2 regions of the Stenotrophomonas sp. GSD10 genome follow, and region 2 is predicted to be linked to the other one. Evidence: predicted binding sites of a transcription regulator. Region 2 holds the regulator's gene; the other holds the start of a gene.
The links. The regulator HrcA, encoded in region 2, represses chaperone genes, less so after heat shock. The targets are predictions, from matches to a motif close to TTNGCACTCNNNNNNNNNGAGTGCNAA.
Positions count from the first base shown of each region.

Region 1: the regulator HrcA is predicted to act here: its motif matches at 1,729-1,755, upstream of N4G47_RS17435 (co-chaperone GroES).

Region 1 is NZ_JAOCMC010000002.1:3,729,665-3,733,076, reverse strand. Features, by position in the region: gene N4G47_RS17440 (endonuclease) at 1-1,445, opposite strand, end outside; gene N4G47_RS17435 (co-chaperone GroES) at 1,802-2,089, shown strand; gene groL (chaperonin GroEL) at 2,171-3,412, shown strand, end outside.
Region 2 is NZ_JAOCMC010000002.1:1,423,634-1,427,045, reverse strand. Features, by position in the region: gene dnaK (molecular chaperone DnaK) at 1-662, opposite strand, end outside; gene grpE (nucleotide exchange factor GrpE) at 844-1,359, opposite strand; gene hrcA (heat-inducible transcriptional repressor HrcA) at 1,423-2,487, opposite strand; gene recN (DNA repair protein RecN) at 2,603-3,412, shown strand, end outside.

The DNA.
Region 1 (3,412 bases), 2.3 Mb from region 2:
TCGAAGGTGCCGGTGTTGCCGTCCGGCGTGCGCACCCAGTTGGAATTGCCCGGGTAACCGCCGCTGCCGCCGCCCTGGCCGTTGTTGGCCTCGGTGGCGCGCTCGCCGCAGCCGGCGTCGCACTTGGCGAACGGCTTGTTGCCACGGTCGGCGTTCCACTGTGCATCGGTCAGGTACAGCATGTGGGTGTCGGTATACGGCGCGTACGGCAGGCCCTTGTCACCGGTGGTGCTGGCAAAGCCCAGCGAGTTCGGCCAGGTGTGTTCGCGGTTGTACTTCAGGCCACTGCCGCTGCCGGCGCGATCGGTCACCTTGGCGTAGCTGCGGTTGCGGTACGCATCGAGGATCCGGCCGCTGTTGTTCGGGTCCTCGTCGGCGATCTCCAGGATGGTCCAGGTGCTGGTGCCCGAACCGCTGTACGGGTAGGCGGTGTGGCCCTTGATGGTGGCGTGCAGCGAGCAGCGCAGCTGGCTCGGGCTGGAGGTGTTCACCTTCGAGTAGTAGCCGGCCGGCACGCCCGGATTGCCCGGGTCGGGGTTGCCGCCGGTGCTGGCCACGGTGAACGCGATGCGGCTGTCGGCCGCCGGGTGCGCGCCCTGCAGGTCGGTGATGCGCGCGGCGCGGATGTCGAAGCGGCAGGCTTCACCGGCCACCAGCGCGGTATTCGTGGACAGCTTCACGCTGCGGCCGCTGGCCGGGAAGGTCAGCGGCACGCTGCCGGAGGTGCCGCAGCTCAGCGCGAAGGCGCCACTGGCCAGGTTCACCGTCTCGCTGAACACCACTTCCAGATCGGCCGCGGCCGGGAAGGTGCTGCTGCCCTGTGCCGGGGTGGTGGTGGACACCGACGGCGGCGTGTTCGGGCCCGGCGTGCCGCCACCACTGAAGGTCTGGCCGTTGTTGCAGCTGCCAAACGTCTGTCTGGCCGATTCGGCCCAGGTGAAGTGCGCGTACTGGCTGCCGCTGCCGGTCAGCTGCAGCGAGGTGCCCGGCGCGGTGCTGTTGGTCTCGGCCACCGGAATGTTCTGGCTGGTCATGCCGGCGGCAGGGCCACCGGAGGCGGTGATGGCGCCCTCGTAGCTGAGGAACTGGACCACCTTGCCGCTGGCATCGACCAGGGCGATGCCGTCGTTCGGGCCGTTCTGCAGGCCGTTGGTCGGGTAGCTGACCACAGCGATGCTGGCGCTGCCGCAGCCGGCGGCGCTGCCGGCCGGGACCGGGTTGTTGGCGTAGACCGTGGCGGCCGACGGATTGCTGCCGTTGTACAGGTACAGGCGGTAGCCGGACAGATCCTCACCGGCGGTGGCCACCACCTCGATCGCTTCGCCGACGTCACCGGCGGCGGTGCTGTCGTCGTAGTGCAGTTCGTTGATGAAGACCTCGGCCTGGGCCGGCGCGGCGGCCAGCGCCAGCAGGCAGGCGGCGGCAAGCGGGGACAGCAATCGCATCGACAACTCCTTGTGATTGGGAATGCGCGGCCGAGCCTAAGGCCGATCCGGTGACACTTTGTCGTAAATGAACGTCAGATATCTGACAGTGCGACGCTGATCACCAAAAGTCGAGGGTGTCGGCGCGCGATTCGACGCGTTTCACCGGGCTGAACGTCTTCATGCAGGGCCGCACCGTGCAAGCCTGGCCGCGAAGATTTTTTCCGGGGCCGCCCTTGAAAGGTCCGGGGCCAGCTCCATCTCTGTCCTGCTCCCGATTCATCGGGCTTTTTCGCGAGCAATGCTGGCAGTCACCTGGGGTGAGTGCTAACATCGCCAGACTTTTTCAGACCAATCAATAACTTAAGAGGTCTCTCATGAGCATCAAGCCGCTGCACGACCGCGTTGTGGTCAAGCCGATCGAAGCCGACGAAATCTCCGCCGGTGGCATCGTCATTCCGGATTCGGCCAAGGAAAAGTCCACCAAGGGTGAAGTCGTGGCCGTCGGCCCGGGCAAGCCGCTGGACAACGGCAGCGTGCGCGCGCCGTCGCTGAAGGTCGGCGACAAGGTCATCTACGGCCAGTACGCCGGCAGCTCGTACAAGAGCGAAGGCGTCGAGTACAAGGTCCTGCGCGAAGACGACGTGCTCGCCATCATCGGCTGAGCCTCGGCGCGACCTGCTTTTCAGTAAGACATCCCTTTTCGTCGCCGGGCCCGGCCCGGCGCAAACATCGAGGTAATCGCAATGGCTGCCAAGGATATTCGTTTCGGTGAAGACGCCCGTTCGCGCATGGTGCGCGGCGTCAACGTTCTCGCCAATGCCGTCAAGGCCACCCTGGGCCCGAAGGGCCGCAACGTCGTGCTGGAAAAGAGCTTCGGCGCCCCGACCATCACCAAGGACGGCGTCTCCGTCGCCAAGGAAATCGAACTGGCTGACAAGTTCGAGAACATGGGCGCGCAGATGGTGAAGGAAGTGGCTTCCCGCACCAACGACGACGCCGGCGACGGCACCACCACCGCCACCGTGCTGGCCCAGGCCCTGATCCGCGAAGGCGCCAAGGCCGTGGCCGCCGGCATGAACCCGATGGACCTCAAGCGCGGTATCGACAAGGCCGTCGTGGCCGCCGTCACCGAGCTGAAGAACATCTCCAAGCCGACTGCCGACGACAAGGCGATCGCCCAGGTCGGCACCATCTCGGCCAACTCGGACGAGTCGATCGGCCAGATCATCGCTGACGCGATGAAGGAAGTCGGCAAGGAAGGCGTGATCACCGTTGAAGAAGGCTCGGGCCTGGACAACGAGCTGGACGTGGTCAAGGGCATGCAGTTCGACCGCGGCTACCTGTCCCCGTACTTCATCAACAACCAGCAGTCGCAGACCGCTGACCTGGATGACCCGTTCATCCTGCTGCACGACAAGAAGATCTCCAACGTCCGTGACCTGCTGCCGGTGCTGGAAGGCGTCGCCAAGGCCGGCAAGCCGCTGCTGATCGTGGCCGAAGAAGTCGAAGGCGAAGCGCTGGCCACCCTGGTGGTCAACACCATCCGTGGCATCGTCAAGGTCGTGGCCGTCAAGGCTCCGGGCTTCGGCGACCGTCGCAAGGCGATGCTGGAAGACATGGCCGTGCTGACCGGCGGCACCGTGATCTCCGAAGAAGTGGGCCTGTCGCTGGAAAAGGCCACCATCAAGGACCTGGGCCGCGCCAAGAAGGTGCAGGTTTCCAAGGAAAACACCACCATCATCGATGGCGTGGGTGACAAGGCTGCCGTCGACGCACGCGTCGGCCAGATCAAGACCCAGATCCAGGACACCTCCTCCGACTACGATCGCGAGAAGCTGCAGGAACGCGTGGCCAAGCTGGCCGGCGGCGTTGCCGTGATCAAGGTCGGCGCCTCGACCGAAATCGAAATGAAGGAAAAGAAGGATCGCGTCGACGACGCCCTGCACGCCACCCGTGCAGCTGTTGAAGAAGGCGTGGTCCCGGGC
Region 2 (3,412 bases):
AGCACTTCGAACTGCTTTTCACCATCGACGTTGGCGATCTCGATCACCGAGACGTCGAAGGTGCCGCCGCCCAGGTCGTACACCACGATCTTGCGATCCTTGTTGTCACCCTTGTCCAGGCCATAGGCCAGCGCGGCCGCGGTCGGCTCGTTGATGATGCGCTTGACGTCCAGGCCGGCGATGCGGCCGGCGTCCTTGGTGGCCTGGCGCTGGCTGTCGTTGAAGTAGGCCGGCACGGTGATGACCGCTTCGGTGACCTTCTCACCGAGGAAGTCCTCGGCGGTCTTCTTCATCTTCTCCAGCACCTTGGCCGAGATTTCCTGCGGCGCCATCTTCTTGCCGTCGCTGGTGGCCACCCAGGCGTCGCCATTGTCATGGGCCAGGATGCTGTACGGGACGTGCGCGATGTCCTTCTGCACTTCGGCGTCGGTGAACTTGCGGCCGATCAGGCGCTTCACCGCGTAGAAGGTGTTCTTCGGGTTGGTCACGGCCTGGCGCTTGGCCGAGGCGCCGACCAGGACTTCGCCGTCCTTGGTGTAGGCGACGATCGACGGGGTGGTGCGATCGCCTTCCGAATTCTCGATGACGCGGGCCTTGCCGCCGTCCATGATCGCCACGCACGAGTTGGTGGTGCCGAGGTCGATACCAATGATCTTGCCCATGGGGGAGACTCCTGAGGATGCTTGTTGGGGTCAGTCCGGCCGTTCGGCCGGTGGATGAATACGATGTGGGGGAGGCTCGTGGAACATTCAAGCCATCTCCCGAACGCTGTGTTTCCGGTCGCCCGGCGCGTTCAGCGTCGGGCCGGGTCGCGGGTCCTTCCCGCCGCCCGGCCCGGCGGGGTCAGTCGGCGGCCACCACCACCAGCGCCGGCCGCAGCAGGCGCTCGTTGAGCAGGTAGCCCTTCTGGAACACGGTCACCACGGTGCCCGGAGCCGCACCCGGGGTCGGCACCTGGCTGATCGCCTGGTGGTGTTCCGGGTTGAACGGCTGGCCGGTCGGGTCGAGCAGGACCAGCCCATTGTCGGCGGCGACCTTCAGCAGCTGCTTGTAGGTCAGCTCCAGGCCCTCGCGTAGCGGGTGCGGGTCATCACCGGCGGCCTTCAGGCCGGCATCCAGGCTGTCGAACACCGGCAGCAGCTCGCCCAGCAGCTTCTCGTTGGCAAACTTGCGGGCCTGCTCGATGTCACGGGCCACGCGCTTGCGCTGGTTCTCCAGGTCGGCGCGCTCACGCAGCGCATCGGCCTTGATCTGCTCGACTTCGGCGCGCAGGCGCTCCACTTCGTCATTGACGCCGGCGGCGGCGGCCGCATCGGCGGCACTCTGCTGGGATTCGATATCTGGATGTTCGTGGTTCATGTCTGGGTCCCTGGCGGTCAATCTCCGCCTCCACCCACCCTAGTGTGGGCGGGATGCTGCGTTTCAAGCGTCGGATGTTCCCGGCGTGCGGCCGGCCGGCGAAAAGGCCGCGCCGAGCACATCGGCGGTGGCCTGGACCAGCGGGATCATGCGGTCGTAGGCCATCCGCTTCGGGCCGATCACCCCCAGCACACCCAGCACCTGGCCGTTGGCGGTGTACGGCGCGGTGACCAGCGAGACCCCCTGCAGCGGCATCATCCCGGTCTCCTCGCCGATGAAGATGCGCACACCCGGCGCCTGGATGGTCCTCTCCAGCAGCTGCAGGATCTCGCGCTTGCTGGAGAACAGTTCGAACAGCTCGCGCAGGCGCTCCAGGTCGGACAGGTCCTGCACCCCCATCAGGCGGGTCTGGCCGGCCACCAGCATGTCGTCTGCCGGCGGCTGCAGGGCCTGCTCGGCCAGCTCGATGCTGTGCGCCAGCAGCTGTTCCAGCTCGGAACGGGCATCGCGCAGCTCCAGCAGCAGGCGGGTGCGGATCTCGGCCATTGGCAAGCCGGCGAAATGGGCATTGAGGTAGTTGGCGACCTGCTCCAGCTGGCCCGGCGCGAACTCCTGGCGGGTCTCGATGACCCGGTTCTGCACCTCGTTGTCGGCGAACACCAGGATCGCCAGCACCCGGCGCCCGTCCAGCGCCACGAAATCGATCTGGCGGAAGGCAAACTGCTCGCGCCGCGGCGCACTGACCACGCCAACGAAGTGGCTCATCGCCGACAGCAGCTCCGAGGCGCTGCCGAGCAGGGCCTGGGTGCTGCCGCCGCCGGCCAGCTCCTGGCGCAACCGGGCCAGTTCGCCCTCGCCCGGCGGCTGCATCTGCAGCAGGCTGTCGACGAACACCCGGTAGCCATGCGCGGTCGGGATGCGCCCGGCCGAGGTATGCGGCGACGCCAGCAGGCCCAGGTCCTCCAGGTCGCCGAGGATGTTGCGGATGGTGGCCGGGCTGACCTCCAGGCCGGCCACGCGCGCCAGCGTCTGCGAGCCGACCGGCTCACCGTCCTGGATGTAACGCGCGATCAGCGTGCGCAGCAGATGGCGCGCACGCGGGGCAAGCTGGTCGGGAGAACCGTGCATGGAATCAACCTGTGAGACACGGACACTAGATAATGGCGGCGCATCACCTTGGCAAGTCATTGGACCTCCCTCGCCCGCGTGCTAGCGTTGCGCGGCTGCAGACACCCCCTTACCCATGCTCAGACATCTTTCGATCAAGGATTTCGCCGTCGTCCGCGCCACCGAACTGGAGTTCGGGCCCGGCATGACCGTCGTTTCAGGCGAGACCGGCGCCGGCAAGTCGTTGATGGTCGACGCGCTGGGCTTCCTGTCCGGGCTGCGCGCCGACAGCGGCGTGGTCCGCCACGGCGCGGCCCGTGCCGAGCTCTCGGCCGAGTTCGCGCTGGACCAGCTGCAGGGCGCGCGCCAGTGGTTGGCCGACAACGAGCTGGACGATGAGGAGCAATGCCAGCTGCGCCGGGTGATCCGCGCCGACGGCGGCTCGCGGTCCTGGATCAACGGCCGTCCGGTCACCCTCGCGCAGCTGGCCGACCTGGCCGGGTTGCTGGTGGAAATCCACGGCCAGCATGAGCAACAGGCGCTGCTGACCCGTCCGTCGCAGCTGGCCCTGCTCGACGCCTATGCCGGCAACGAGGCGGAGCGCCGTCAGGTACGCCGTGCCGCCGCGGCCTGGCAGGCGCTGGTCGACGAATCGCTGGCGCTGTCGCAACAGGGCGACGTCAGTGACCGGATCGGCTTCCTGGAGCATCAGCTGCGTGAGCTGGACCGCGAGGACCTGGAACCGGAGTCGATCGTCGCGCTGGGCGCCAGCCATCGCCGCCAGGCCCATGCCAGCGCCCTGCTGAGCGCCTGCCAGGCGGCCAGCAACCAGCTCAACGGCGACGACGGCAGCTCCGCGCTGGACCTGCTGCAGCAAGTGCGCCACGAGCTGTCGCGGCTGATCGAACACGACCCGCGCCTGGGCGAGGTGGACGGCCTGATCGAG